Regions from separate parts of the Stenotrophomonas riyadhensis genome, predicted to be linked through region 2. Evidence: riboswitches for the same ligand, from Rfam matches in the RefSeq annotation. Region 2 holds a riboswitch; the other holds the start of a gene.

Region 1 (7,562 bases), 720 kb from region 2:
ACCCAGATCGCCACCCGCATGGAAGGCAGCTACGGTGCCGGCAAGTACTGCACCGACGCCAACGATCCGAACTCCTGCCGCCAGCTGGGCGAGCTGGAGCAGGTGCTGGCGCGCAGCCGCGACTACGACAAGCAGCTCGATGCCTGGCAGGGCTGGCACAGCACCACCAAGAGCATGCGCGGCGACTACCAGAAGTTCGTCGGCCTGGTGAACGAAGGCGCCAAGGGCATGGGCTTCACCGATGCCGGCCAGATGTGGCGCAGCGGCTACGACATGCCGCCGGAGCAGATCGGCCCGGAAACCGACCGCCTGTGGGAACAGGTCAAGCCGATGTATGAGCAGCTGCACTGCTATGCGCGCGGCAAGCTGGACAAGACCTATGGCAAGGACAAGGCGGAAGTGGGCAACGGCCTGATCGCCGCACACCTGCTCGGCAACATGTGGCAGCAGGACTGGTCGAACCTGTGGGACCAGCTGGAACCGTACCCGGGTGCCGGCAGCCTGGACATCACTGCAGCGCTGGAAAAGCAGTACCAGACCAACCTGAGCGCAGCGCTGGCCAAGGCCGGCAAGGACGCCAACGTGGCCGCGCAGTACAAGGCGCAGCGCGAGGCCGAACTGCGTACCGCCAAGCAGATGACCGAGCGCGCGCAGGACTTCTACGTGTCGTTGGGCATGCCGTCGCTGCCGCAGTCGTACTGGGAGAAGACCCAGTTCATCAAGCCCGACGATCGCGACGTGGTCTGCCACGCCAGCGCCTGGGACATGAACATGGAAGGCGACGTGCGCACCAAGATGTGCATCAAGCCGAACGAAGAGAACTTCACCACCATCTACCACGAGCTGGGCCACATCTATTACGACCTGGCCTACAACCCGCTGCCGCCGCTGTTCCAGGGCGGTGCCAACGATGGCTTCCATGAAGCGATCGGCGACACCATCGTGCTGGCGATGACGCCCAAGTACCTCAGCTCGATCGGCCTGGTCGATGCACCGACCGAGAGCCGCGAGGCAGTCATCAACAACCAGATGCGCATGGCGCTGTCGGGCGTATCGTTCCTGCCGTTCGGGCTGATGATCGACCGCTGGCGCTGGGGCGTGTTCGATGGTTCGATCACCGCCGACAACTACAACAAGGCGTGGTGGGACCTGAAGGCAAAGTACCAGGGCGTGGCACCGGCCAGCACCCGTGGCGAAGAATTCTTCGACCCGGGCGCGAAGTACCACGTGCCGGGCAACACCCCGTACACGCGTTACTTCCTGGCGCGCATCCTGCAGTTCCAGTTCTACAAGGGCCTGTGCGACGCGGCCGGCTACAAGGGCCCGTTGCATGAGTGCACCTTCTACGGCAACAAGGAAGCCGGCCAGAAGTACTGGGCGATGCTGAGCAAGGGCGCCAGCCAGCCGTGGCAGGCCACGCTGAAGGAGTTGACCGGCACCGACAAGCTCGATGCCGGCCCGATGATCGAGTACTTCACCCCGGTCAACGAGTGGCTGAAGCAGCAGAACGAAGGCCAGATGTGCGGCTGGCAGGCCAACGCGGCACCGGCGGCGAAATGAAAAAAGGGGCGGATCCGCGAGGATCCGCCCCTTTCCGGTAGTGCCGGCCGCTGGCCGGCAACCACGCGATGAAGACCCAACGGGCAGCCGGCCAGCGGCCGGCCCTACCGAAATGCCTGTCAGCTGTCCTTCTTCGCCGCCATCGCGGCAACCAGTTCGGCCTTGAATTCTTCGAAGGTCTGGCCCTTCTCTTTCGCTTCGGCCTGCGCGGCATCGCGCAGCGCATCGGAATACATCAGGCGCACCGGCGTACCGTTGCGCTCGTGCAGTTCACCGGCCTGCATGATCAGCGCCAGCACCTGCGCGGCCGAGTCACTGTGCCCGGCGATGCGGCCATCCATGCCCAGCACCCATTCGCCATCACGGCGCACGACACCGGCCAGCAGGGTGCGCTGCGCATCGCGCAGCTCGGCATGCGGCTCCACCGGCGAGGCCTGGGCAGCGGCCTTGTTGGCGGCCTGCTTTTCCTGGCGACGGCGCTGGTCGCGGCGGGTCTTGGAGCTGGTGGACATGGTGCGGTACCGCTGCGAGGGGGGCGCAAGGATAGCGCACCCCGCCCGCAGCGCCGCTTCACGTCGCCTCAGTCCAGTACTTTGCCGTGCCTCCAGTAGCCCATGAAGGTGATCGCTCGGCGGTCCAGCCCACAGTCGCGGACCAGATGGCGGCGGATCGCCATCACGGCCCCTGCCTCGCCTGCCACCCAGGCATACAGCGGTCCGCCCACACTGGCATCGGCCTGCTCCCAGAGGATCTGCGCGTCGACGTCGATCTCTTCCAGCGCATCGTCGGCAGCCACGCTCGACGACGCCGCCAAGCGCGCCTGCACTGCCTGCAGCAGGGGCTGCCCGTACGTCGCCTGCCCGCGCGGCAACCAGACCAGCTCGGCCGTGGCCGGCGCCTTCAGGGGAACCGCATCACCGGCCTGCGCCACCTCCAGCAGGGCCAGCGTGCGCGGCGGATCCACCATGGCCGCCAGTTCCTCGAGAATCCCGGCCACTGCCGGCAACGCGGTCTCGTCAGCCACCAGCAGCACCTGGCCAACGCCGGCCGGCGGCTTCCATTCCCAGCCCTCGCTGCTCTCGGCGCAGTCGGCGTCCGGGGCCAGCAGCACCACGCGGTCTCCCGGCCTTGCATGCATGGCCCAGCGCGAAGCGGGCCCGGTCACGCCGTGGATGACGAAATCGACGTCGACCTCGCCCTGCTCGGCGCGTAGCTGGCGGATCGTGTAGGTGCGCATCGGCGGGCGCTGATCATCCGGCAGCGCCCGGTAGCGCGGGTACCAGTCCTCGCCGCTGGGGACCTGCGGCAGGTCCTGGCCGGGCAAGGGGAAGAACACCTTGATCCGCTGGTCCGGGCCTTCGGTCTTCATCCGCGCCACGTCGGCACCAGTGAACACCATGCGGTCCAGGGAAGGGGAGAGAACGCGGCGCTCCTTCAGCGCCACCTCGAACAGGCGGTAGGTCTGCTGCGCAGCCATGGGGGAACCTCATGCAACGACATCGGATTGGCTGGCTGTCGTGCACCTGTGCACCGGCTGGCTGGAGTGCCCAGCCTAGTCCCGTGGTTTCCCGTCGCAAGCGCTGCGGGCGTCGCGGCCTGCCCTACCCCTGCACGCTGCTCAGTGACCCGTGCAGACTGCCTGCGCCGCGCGTTCACGTTGGTGTTCCCAGTACCAGAACACGAAACCAGCACCGAAGAAGGCGGCCTGGCCCAACGCCAGGCGCAGCGGGCTGGCGCTCAGCAGCGGCGACACCACGCCGGCCACCACGGTGCTGATCATCAGCTGCACGAAGGCCTGCAGCGACGAGGCCAGGCCGCGCTGGTGCGGGTACATGTCCAGCACCGCCAGCGCCAGGATCGGGAAAATCAGCGCCATGCCCATGCCGCCCAGGAAGATCGGCAGCACCGCCCACGGCAGCACGAACTGCGGGGCCAGCGCCACGTAGCCGACGTTCAGCAGCACCGACAGCGCGCACAGGACGAAACCGATGGCGACCTGGCGGGTGGGCGTGGTGTGCCCGGCCATGCGCCCCGACAGAAACGAGCCGGTGGTCATGCCGCCGATGGTGGGGATGAACAGCCAGGCAAAACCACCCTCGCCCAGATGCAGGTGCTGCATCACGAACACCGGCGCCGAGGAGATGTACAGGAAGATGCCGCCGAAACCGATGCTGCCGGCCAGCGCCAGGCGCAGGAACCGCGGGTTGAAACCAATGCGCACGTAATCGCGCATCAGCACGCGCGGCGACAACGGCACCCGTGCCTCCACCGGATGGGTTTCCGGCAGGTAGCGTGCGGTCGCCGCCAGCAGGACCAGTGCGAACACCACCAGGAACCAGAAGATCAGTGGCCAGCCGGCGCCGCTGAGCAGGATCCAGCCACCGATGATCGGTGCGATCGCCGGTGCGATGCCGAACAGCATCGACACCTGGCTCATCAGTCGCTGCGCGTCGTGGCCGTGGTACAGGTCGCGGATCACCGCGCGGCCGACGATCATGCCGACGCCCGCGGACAGTCCCTGCAGCGCGCGGAACGCCAGCAGCGTGGTCAGGTCGGTGGACAGCGCGCAGCCAACCGAAGCGCCGACGAACACCACCAGGCCGCCAAGGATCACCCGCTTGCGGCCCCAGGCATCGGACAGCGGGCCGTGCGCCAGGCTCATCAGGCCGTAGAACAGCAGGTATACGCTGATGGTCTGCTGCACTGCCACCTCGTCCACCGCCAGGCGCTGGGCCAGCTGCGGGAACGCCGGGAAGATGGTGTCGATCGAGAACGGACCGAACATGGCCAGGCCGGCGAGCAGCAGGGCCATGCGGCGGGTGGAAGGAGCAACAGCGGCGGTCATGGAGAAGGCGTCCGGCAGGGCCATGCGCGGCACGCACGGCGGGCGCCGGTCCCCCTGCAGCAGGGACGGCGCCAGATGAATTCGGGTATCCGCCCATCATAGGTGGGGATTGCACCTGATGCCATGCAGCAGTGCACAAAACGCACGGACGGGCCATCGGCCATTCAGGCGCGGCGGCCAGGTCCGAAGGCGGCCGGCGCGCCCGCAACGGGCTATAATCGGCGGGCAACACGGTGGGAGAAGCGGAACACCGCTGCCGAAGGCGCAACGCCCGTAATCGCTCAGGCCCGATACCACCCGTAACACAACTCTGGAGAGACCGGTTCGATCCGGCGCCGAAGGGGCACGAAGCTGCGGTTCGCCGCGCTTCCAAACTCTCAGGCAAAAGGACAGAGGGGCGCCCCGCAGACCGCCAACCGGCGGCTTGTGCCCGTGCGTGTGCCCTTTCCTGACGGATCCTTCGCCATGTCCCAGAACACCCCTTCCCTGCGTGAGCTCGAGCATCATTCCGCGTTCGTCGAGCGCCACATCGGTCCCAACGATGCCGAGATCGCGCAGATGCTCGACGTCGTCGGCCACGCGTCGCTGGATGCGATGACCGATGCCATCGTGCCGGCCAAGATCAAGTCGCCGGCGCCGCTGGCGCTGCCGGAGTCGATGACCGAAGTGCAGGCACTGGCGAAGATCCGTGCGATCGCCGACAAGAACACCGTGCTGCGCAGCTTCATCGGCCAAGGCTACTACGGTACCCACACGCCGAACGTGATCCTGCGCAACATCCTGGAAAATCCGGCCTGGTACACCGCCTACACCCCGTACCAGGCGGAAATCTCGCAGGGCCGCATGGAAGCGCTGATCAACTTCCAGACCCTGTGCGCCGACCTCACCGGCATGGAAATCGCCAACGCCTCGCTGCTGGACGAAGCCACCGCCGCCGCTGAAGCGATGACCCTGGCCAAGCGTTCGGCCAAGTCGAAGTCGGACACCTTCTTCGTGCACGACGCCGTGCACCCGCAGACCCTGGAGCTGCTGCGCACCCGCGCCGAGCCCATGGGCATCGTGCTGCGCGTCGGCACTCCGGCCGAAGCGCTGGAAGCGGAAGCCTTCGGCCTGCTGCTGCAGTACCCGGACACCTTCGGCCAGGTCGGCGACTACAAGGCGCTGGTCGATGCCGTGCACGCACGCGGTGGCCTGGTGGCCGTGGCCACCGACCTGCTGGCGCTGACCCTGCTGGCCGCCCCGGGCGAATGGGGTGCGGACATCGTGGTCGGCAACAGCCAGCGTTTCGGCGTGCCGTTCGGCTTCGGTGGCCCGCACGCGGCCTTCATGGCCTGCCGCGACGCCTACAAGCGCTCGATGCCGGGCCGCCTGATCGGCGTCTCGGTCGATGCCCAGGGCAACCCGGCCTACCGCCTGACCCTGCAGACCCGCGAGCAGCACATCCGCCGCGAGAAGGCCACCTCCAACATCTGTACCGCGCAGGTGCTGCTGGCAGTGATGGCGTCGATGTATGCCGTCTACCACGGCCCGGAAGGCCTGACCCGCATCGCCCGCCGCACCCATCGCCTGGCCTCGATCCTGGCTGCGGCGCTGCGCAAGGCCGGCGTGCAGGTTGGTGGCGACTTCTTCGACACCCTGCATGTCACTGGCGTGCACGCCGATGAGATCCACGCCAAGGCCCGCGCCGCCGGCTACAACCTGCGCGCGATCGACAGCGACTCGGTCGGCATCAGCCTGGACGAGACCACCACCCGCGCCGACATCGTTGCCGTGGCTGCCGTATTCGGTGCCGCACTGGATGTCGACGCGCTGGATGCCAGCACCGCCGATGCCCTGCCGGCCGGCCTGCTGCGCCAGTCCGCATTCCTGACCCACCCGGTGTTCAACACCCACCACAGCGAGCACGAACTGCTGCGCTACCTGCGTTCGCTGGCCGACAAGGACCTGGCGATGGACCGCACGATGATCCCGCTGGGCTCGTGCACCATGAAGCTCAACGCCACCGCCGAGATGATCCCGGTGACCTGGCCGGAGTTCTCGCAGATCCACCCGCTGGTGCCGGCCGACCAGGCGCTGGGCTACAAGGAACTGATCGATACGCTGGAAGCGATGCTGGTCGAGTGCACCGGCTACGATGCGGTCAGCCTGCAGCCGAACTCCGGCGCGCAGGGCGAGTACGCCGGCCTGCTGGCGATCCGCGCCTTCCACCGCTCGCGCGGTGAGGAACATCGCGACATCTGCCTGATTCCGGACTCGGCGCACGGCACCAACCCGGCCTCGGCACAGATGTGCGGCATGAAGGTGGTGGTCACCAAGACCGATGCCAACGGCAACGTCGATGTCGAGGACATCCGCCTCAATGCCGAAAAGTACAGCGACCGCCTGGCCGCGATCATGATGACCTACCCGTCCACGCACGGCGTGTTCGAGGAAGAGGTGGTGGAGATCTGCGAGATCATCCACAAGCACGGCGGCCAGGTGTACACCGACGGTGCCAACATGAACGCCCTGGTCGGCGTGGCCAAGCCGGGCAAGTGGGGTTCGGACGTTTCGCACCTGAACCTGCACAAGACCTTCTGCATCCCCCACGGCGGTGGCGGCCCGGGCGTCGGCCCGTGCGCGGTCAAGGAGCACCTGGCGCCGTTCCTGCCGGGCAAGCTGGGTGACCACGGCCCGGTCGGCATGGTCAGCGCAGCCAGCTTCGGCAGCGCCTCGATCCTGCCGATCAGCTGGATGTACATCGCGATGATGGGCACCGAAGGCCTGCGCAAGGCCACCCAGGTCGCGCAGCTCAATGCCAACTACATCGCCAAGCGCCTGGCCCCGCACTTCAAGACCCTGTACACCGGCCGCAACGGCCTGGTGGCGCATGAGTGCATCCTGGACGTGCGCCCGCTGGAGAAGACCAGCGGCATCGGTGCCGAGGACGTGGCCAAGCGCCTGATCGACTTCGGCTTCCACGCCCCGACCCTGAGCTTCCCGGTGGCCGGCACGCTGATGGTCGAACCGACCGAGAGCGAGTCGCTGCACGAGCTGGATCGCTTCATCAACGCGATGATCCAGATCCGCGAGGAAATCACCGCGATCGAAGACGGCCGCCTGGACCGCGAGGACAACCCGCTGAAGAACGCACCGCACACTGCCACCGCAGTGACCG
Region 2 (7,562 bases):
GTCGACGAGGAACACGATGGCAGCTACAAGCAGCAGGACGGCATCCGTTACCACGCGCGCGATTTCGCCCTGGTCCGGGCCAAGGCGCTCGGCATTCCGGTGCTGCTCGGCAGTGCCACGCCCTCGCTGGAAACCCTGCACAACGCCTACGCCGGGCGCTACACCCACCTGCGCCTGAAGCAGCGTGCCGGCGATGCACGGCCACCGCGCGTGCGCATCCTCGATGTGCGCAAGCGGCCATTGCACGATGGCCTCTCGGCCGATGTGCTGGCCGGCATCGGCGAGCACCTGCAGCGGGGCCAGCAGGTGCTGGTGTTCAAGAACCGCCGTGGCTACGCACCAGTGCTGCTGTGCCACGACTGCGGCTGGACCGCGCCGTGCCAGCGCTGCGATGCGCCGATGACCGTGCATGGCGGCGGCCGTCGCCTGCAGTGCCATCACTGCGGCGCGCGGCAACCGGCGCCGCTGGCGTGCCCCGCGTGCGGGAGCCTGGCGCTGCAACCGCAGGGCATCGGCACCGAACGCCTGGAAGAGCACCTCACCGCCGCCTTCGCCGACTTTCCGGTGGTGCGCATCGATCGCGGCACCACCTCGCGCCGCGATGCACTGGAACAACAGCTCGCCAAGCTGGGTGACCAGCCCGGCATCCTGGTGGGCACACAGATCCTGGCCAAGGGCCACGACCTGCCCAAGCTGACCCTGGTGGTGGTGGTGGGCATCGACGAAGGTCTGTTCTCCGCCGACTTCCGCGCCAGCGAGAAACTGGCGCAGCAGCTGATCCAGGTCGCAGGACGCGCGGGACGTGCGCGTGATCCTGGCGAGGTCTGGCTGCAGACCCATCACCCCGGGCACCCGCTGCTGGAAACCCTGGTAAGCGGTGGCTACCACCCATTCGCCCAGGCCGAATTGAACCAGCGCCAGGCCGCCGGATTCCCGCCGTTCGCGCATCTGGCGCTGATGCGTGCCGAAGCGCAGCAGGTGGAGCATGCCAATGCATTCCTGCTGGCCGCGCGGCAACTGCTGGGGGAACAGAATGTGGTCGAGGCCTACGGGCCGATGCCGGCGCCGATGCCTCGGCGTGCCGGCTACCAGCGCACGCAGCTGCTGCTGTCTGCCCTGCAGCGGCCGCCGTTGCATGGGGTGCTTTCGCAATTGGTGCCGCAGCTGTACGCGCTGCCGGAAGCCCGCAAGGTGCGCTGGTCGCTGGATGTGGATCCGACGGATCTGTACTGAGGGGTCGGATCCCTTTTCGCAGAAAAGGGCTCTGACCCCGACCGCCACCGCTTACGTCAGCGGCGACATCACGCCGCGCTGGTAGGCCGGCCGCTCGCGCAGGCGCGCATACCAATCGGCCAGGTGCGGCAGTTCCGGGCGCTGGATCGGCAGTTCGAACCAGGCGTAGATCAGCGAGCCCAGCGGAATGTCACCCATCGCGAACGTCTCGCCCGACAGCCACGGCTGTCTGGCCAACGTGGCATCGGCCATCGCCAGGTAGTCACCGGCACGCACGATGGCGGCATTGATGCGCGCTTCGTCACGGTCGGCCGGGGCGGTGCGCATGATGCCCCAGATCAGGTCGGTGTACAGCGGCGCCATGCGCGAGGTGCTCCAGTCCATCCACTTCTCGGCCTGGGCGCGTTCCATCGGGTCTTCGGCGTACAGCGTGCCCAGCGCGTAGCGCGCACTCAGATAGCGCACGATGGCATTCGATTCCCACAGCGGCAGGCCATGGTCTTCGATCACCGGCACCAGGCTGTTGGGATTCATCGCCAGGTACTCCGGCGTCTGCGTGCCGCCGTGGCTGCCACCGACTTCGATGGATTCATACGGCAGGCCGATCTCCTCGGCGCACCACAGCACCTTGCGAACGTTGCTGGAATTGCGGCGGCCCCAGATCTTCAACATGCGGGTTTTCCTTGCTGGCAATGCGAGCGGCAACGATACGCCTGATCGGAGTGGAGATGTGCGTGCCGGATGCGGGATCTGGCATCTGGGGCTTGCCGGCCAGCGGCCGGCACTACCGGTTCTTTCTTGGCCAGCGGCCGGAACTACCTGTTCTTTTTTGGCAGCGCGCGGACGTAGGACGACTTGCCGTCCTTCTTCAGCTCGAACAGCCCGATCGCCGCCAGCAGGTCACTGAGCTTGCCGTAGCCGTAGTTGCGCGGGTCGAACGACGCCTGGTTGCCGATCTGGCTGCCGACCGGGCCGAGGTGCGACCAGCCATCCTCGCCCTCGGCCGCGGACACCGCGCGGCGCAGCATCTTCACCAGCCGCGTGTCGCTGCGCATTTCCGCACCACTCTTGCGCGGCCGCGCATCATCATTGGCGACAGGTTCGTTCGATGCCTGTTCGCTGGACGCCTGTTCGGTATCCGGCACGCTGGCATGGGTCTGGCCCAGCGCTTCCAGATAGGTGAACTTCGAGCAGGCGTTGACGAACGGCTCCGGGGTTTTCTTCTCGCCGAAGCCATACACCTTCACGCCATCGGTCAGCAGGCGCATCACCATCGGGGTGAAATCGGCATCGCTGGACACGATGGCGAAGCCATCGAGATTGCGCGCGTACAGCAGGTCCATGGCATCGATCACCATCGCCATGTCCGAGGCATTCTTGCCCTTGCTGTAGGCGAACTGCTGGATCGGGCGGATCGCATATTCGTGCAGCACGGCCTCCCAACCCTTCAACCGCGGGCTCTTCCAGTTGCCATAGGCGCGGCGCACGTTGGCCACGCCGTAGCGGGCGACTTCAGCCAGGACCTCGTCGATCTTCGAGGCCGGCGCATTGTCGGCGTCGATCAACAGGGCGATGCGCTTTTCCGGTTCGCTCATGGGCTCCTCACGGGCGGTTGCCTGAACCCGAGTATCGCCGATCCATGCGGGCGCTGACGTGACAGGGCGCCATCGTGCGAAGATGCCAGGCGCTTCCCCCAATGCCCCCACTGGAGTGAGTCGATGAGTCGCGAGCGCGTTCCCCACCTGGTTGTTGTCGGCGGCGGTTTTGCCGGCCTCTGGGCCACCCGTGCCCTGGCCCGCGAGCGCATACGCATCACCCTGGTCGACCGCCGCAACCACCATCTGTTCCAGCCGCTGCTGTACCAGGTGGCCACCGCCGGCCTGTCCGCGCCGGACATCGCCGCGCCGCTGCGCCACATCCTCGGCCACCAGCGCAATGTGGAAGTCCGCCTCGGCGAAGTGGTGACCATCGACAAGCAGGCCCGGCAGATCCGCATGGCCGATGGCAGCACGCTGGACTACGACAGCCTGCTGCTGGCTACCGGCGCCACCCACGCCTACTTCGGCAACGACCAATGGGCCGATGATGCGCCCGGGCTGAAGACGCTGGACGATGCCATCGCACTGCGCCGCAAGCTGCTGCTGGCGTTCGAACGCGCCGAGGCCGAGCCGGACCCGGCGAAGAAAGCGGCGTGGTTGAGCTTTGCCGTGGTCGGCGGCGGCCCCACCGGTGTTGAACTGGCCGGTACCTTGGCCGAAATCGCGCGGCATACGCTGCGCAACGAGTTCCGCCATATCGATCCGGCCAGCGCCAAGGTGCGGCTGGTCGAAGCCGGCCCGCGCGTGTTGTCTTCGTTCCCGGAAGTGCTTTCGCTGAAGGCACGGCGGCAACTGGAAAAACTGGGCGTGGAAGTATTGACCGGTACCCCGGTGAGCGACATCGACAGCCAGGGCTTCAAGCTCGGCGATCAGTTCGTGCCGGCCCGCACCGTGGTCTGGGCCGCCGGTGTGGCCGCTTCACCGCTGGCGCGCACCCTGGATGTGCCGCTGGACCGCGCCGGCCGCGTGCAGGTGCAGCCGGACCTCACCCTGCCTGGGCACCCCGAGCTGTTCGTGGCCGGTGACCTGGCCGCACTGAATCAAGCCAACGGCAAGCCGGTACCCGGCGTCGCGCCCGCCGCCAAGCAGATGGGCAAGTACGTGGCCGAGGTGATCCGCGCGCGCCTGGACGACAAGCCGGCACCAGGTCCCTTCAAGTACGCCGACTTCGGCAACCTGGCCACCATCGGCCGCATGGCCGCGATCGTGCACCTGGGCAGGCTGCAACTCTCGGGCGTCCTCGCCTGGTGGTTCTGGCTGGCCGCACACGTGTTCTTCCTGATCGGTTTCCGCAACCGCGTCGTGGTGCTGCTGAACTGGGCGGTGGCGTACTGGAGCTATCAGCGCAGCGCGCGCATCATCTTCGGTGATGACCAGGAAGACCGGCGACCGAGGCGCTAGGGCCGAAGACGGACACGGGTTCTCTGCCTGGGAGTAGATCCACGCCATGCGTGGATGAATGTCTGTGCAGGCCGCATGGAGCTCAGCCACGCATGGCGTGGCTCTACTGCCTCATCAGGCCGCCGGGCACTCGCCGTTTCGACCAAACCCGGCAGAGGTCTTCCTTTCTCGCAGTACCGGCAATTGAAAGCCAAGCTCTACCTGCGGCGCCCATCGCTCACTGCGCCTTTGGTTTCGGGTACCACAGCGCGTTGACGATGACCCAGCGCTGGTCGAAGCGCCCCATGTGGAAGTAGTCGACGAACCACGGCGTTTCCAGCCGTACCGAGGCCGCGTTGCCGGTCACGTCCAGCACCGTGCAGCGGCGGTCCCATTGATCCTTCGGGGTCTTCAGCGCGCCCTGCTTCGTCAACGAGACCAGCTCTTCCTTCGACATACGTCGCAGGCCCAAGCGTTCGTCGGGTGTATCGCCGAGGACCGCGCGCTTGGCCAGGTCCGGGTGCAGGGAGCGGGCGACGCGCTGCGGGTCGGCCGCCAGCTGGCCGTCGACGTAATCGTGGCAGGTGGCTTCGATGGCCGCGATCGTGGCCGGGTCGGCAGCGGGGCTCGTTGCTGCGGAGAGAGCGAACAGCAGGGCAATCGTGGACATCCGGGTCTCCAGCTCTGGGCGCGGGGCGATCATGGCATGGGCCAAGTGGCCCATCCACGCATGGCGTGGATCTACAGGACCGGCGCCTGCAACCAGGCCAGCTTGCGTTCGCGCGGCTGCTGCTTGAGCTGCCACTCGGCCCGCGAGGCGGCGGCCCGGTCCGGGTACTCGCGCACGGCCAGCACGCGCAGTGGCGGCCGTGCCCGGGTGTAGCGCGCGCCCTTGCCGGCCTGGTGGGCGGCGAAACGCGCCTCCACATCGGTGCTGATGCCGGCGTAGTAGCTGCCATCGCGGCATTCGAGCAGGTACAGGAACCACGGGCGGAGGGACGGGGCCATGCCCGGATTATGCCGTGCTGCACTGCAGCGGATATACTGGCGCCCGAATGCAGGAGAGAGGCGCCGCGCTGGCGCCCGCCGAAGGCGCAGGCTCCCATGATCGCTCAGGCCGGTGGGCTGGAATCCCACCAACCATGCATTCGACTCGCCGAGCTGGAGAGAGGTCACCGGGCACGCCCGGGACGATCCGCCGAAGGGGCACGCGGCCAACGCCGCTGAACTCTCAGGCAAAAGGACAGCGGGAGCGGCACCGGTCATCGTCATCCCGTCATTGCGCAGGCAGTGGCGGTAGTCGCGCATGGCCGGCCCCACCGCGCCCGGAGCCTGTCCCATGCTGCTGTCCATCATCTACCTGATCGCCATTTCCGCCGAAGCCATGACCGGCGCGCTGTCCGCCGGCCGTCGCCGCATGGACCTGTTCGGCGTGGTCATGATCGCCTGCGTCACCGCCCTCGGGGGCGGTTCGCTGCGCGACATCCTGCTCGGCCACTACCCGCTGGGCTGGGTGAAGCATCCCGAGTACCTGGGCTTCACCGTGTGCGCGGCGCTGATCGCCACCTGGGTGGCGCGCTGGATGCACCACTTCCGCCGCACCTTCCTGGTGCTCGATGGCCTGGGCCTGATCGCCTTCACCCTGATCGGCTGCTCGATCGCGCGCGAGGCCGGCCATGCCATGCCGATCGTGCTGATCGCCGGCATGCTGACCGGCGCCTTCGGCGGCGTGCTGCGCGACATTCTCTGCAACGAGGTGCCGCTGATCTTCCAGAAGGAGCTGTACGCGATCATCGCGCTGCTGACCGGCGCGGCCTACCTGTTGCTGCTGCACTGGGGCGTGGCCGACGCCACCGCGATCCTGTGCTGCCTCGGCGGCGGCTTCGCGCTGCGCCTGCTGGCGATCCACTACCGCTGGGAAATGCCGAAGTTCGTCTATCACGACGAAGTGCATTGATTGTTTGACGGTAGTGCCGGCCGCTGGCCGGCAACACGGCACACGCCCGCAGATTCCGGCAGGTTGCCGGCCAGCGGCCGGCACTACCGAATGCGTTGCATGACCATGGTCATGCGGCATTGGCCGGGGTGATTGGCTACCATTGTCACCCCGTCGCTGCCGCGACGGCATCCAGCCACGCCGCGCCCGCGGCCCCGCCAGACAACTCCCTCCCCGCTGCCCGTGGTGCCGTGAACGCGCCGACGGGCCCGCATGTCCCTGCGCGCGCAGGGCGCAGGATGCCCCATGTCTGTCGCCGAAAATTCCCGCTTCCGTCGTGCCCGCCTGTTATGGGCGGTGCTGGCCATCGCCCTCGTCGCCGTTCTGGCGTGGTGGCTGTGGCCCCGGAATGGTGCCGGCAGCAGCGACGATGCGCCGGGCAAGACGGTGCCGGTACGCGTGGCACGCGCCAGCGCCGAGCCGCTGGTGCTGCGCCTGAAGGCGGTCGGTACGGTCACCCCGCTGCACAGCGTGGTGGTACGCAGCCGCGTGGATGGCGAACTGCTGCGGCTGCATTTCCAGGAAGGCCAGCAGGTGAAGGCCGGCGATCTGCTGGCGCAGATCGACCCGCGCCCGTATGAGGTGAAGCTGGCACAGGCGCAGGGTACCCAGCAGCAGAATCTGGCCGAGCTGGAAAACGCCGAGCGCCAGCTGCAGCGCTACCGCGAACTGCAGAAGCAGAACTACGTGTCCGGGCAGGAACTGAGCGACCAGCAGAGCAAGGTGCGCCAGCTGCAGGGCCGCCGCCTCAGCGATCAGGCGTCTGTTGATGAAGCGCGCCTGCAGCTGCAGTACACCCGCATCACCGCGCCGGTCAGTGGCCGCGTCGGGCTGCGCCGTTTGGACGTGGGCAACCTGGTGCGCGCCAGCGATGCCGAAGGCCTGGTGACGCTGGCGCAGACCGCGCCGATCAGCGTGCTGTTCACGGTGCCCGAACCCGAGCTGCCTGCGCTGCTCGATGCCGTGCAGGCGCAACCGGCACTGGCGGTGGAAACCTGGGACCGCGAAGAACGCCGGCAGCTGGCCCGCGGCTCGCTGTCCAGCGTCGACAACCGCATCGATACCACCACCGGCACGTTGAAACTGCGTGCGCACTTCGACAACCACGATCTGGCGCTGTTCCCCAACCAGTTCGTCAACGTCCGCCTGCAGCTGGGCGAGCAGCCCGCGCTGCTGATTCCCGATGCCGCCGTGCAGTTCGGCAGCCAGGGCAACTACGTGCATATCGTCGACAAGGACAGCAAGGCACAGCGCCGCACCGTGGTGCTCGGTCCAGCCGATGATGGACGCGTGGCCGTGCGCTCCGGGCTGGCCGCAGGGGACAAGGTGGTGATCGAAGGCATCGACGGGCTGGA

The links. Region 2 has a riboswitch for glycine ahead of SriyCCGPB3_RS19125 (trimeric intracellular cation channel family protein). Riboswitches for the same ligand answer to the same signal wherever they lie in the genome.
Region 1: another riboswitch for glycine. It lies ahead of gcvP (aminomethyl-transferring glycine dehydrogenase); the one in region 2 lies ahead of SriyCCGPB3_RS19125 (trimeric intracellular cation channel family protein).

The regions. Positions count from the first base shown of each region.
Region 1 covers NZ_CP155568.1:3,416,764-3,424,325, forward strand. The annotation lists gene SriyCCGPB3_RS15960 (M2 family metallopeptidase) at 1-1,560, shown strand, start outside; gene SriyCCGPB3_RS15965 (hypothetical protein) at 1,680-2,072, opposite strand; gene SriyCCGPB3_RS15970 (siderophore-interacting protein) at 2,141-3,037, opposite strand; gene SriyCCGPB3_RS15975 (multidrug effflux MFS transporter) at 3,179-4,405, opposite strand; glycine riboswitch at 4,706-4,808, shown strand; gene gcvP (aminomethyl-transferring glycine dehydrogenase) at 4,871-7,562, shown strand, end outside.
Region 2 covers NZ_CP155568.1:4,138,016-4,145,577, forward strand. The annotation lists gene SriyCCGPB3_RS19095 (primosomal protein N') at 1-1,233, shown strand, start outside; gene SriyCCGPB3_RS19100 (glutathione S-transferase family protein) at 1,285-1,905, opposite strand; gene SriyCCGPB3_RS19105 (NYN domain-containing protein) at 2,049-2,828, opposite strand; gene SriyCCGPB3_RS19110 (NAD(P)/FAD-dependent oxidoreductase) at 2,952-4,232, shown strand; gene SriyCCGPB3_RS19115 (nuclear transport factor 2 family protein) at 4,450-4,881, opposite strand; gene SriyCCGPB3_RS19120 (GIY-YIG nuclease family protein) at 4,953-5,219, opposite strand; glycine riboswitch at 5,260-5,349, shown strand; glycine riboswitch at 5,363-5,466, shown strand; gene SriyCCGPB3_RS19125 (trimeric intracellular cation channel family protein) at 5,551-6,168, shown strand; gene SriyCCGPB3_RS19130 (MdtA/MuxA family multidrug efflux RND transporter periplasmic adaptor subunit) at 6,454-7,562, shown strand, end outside.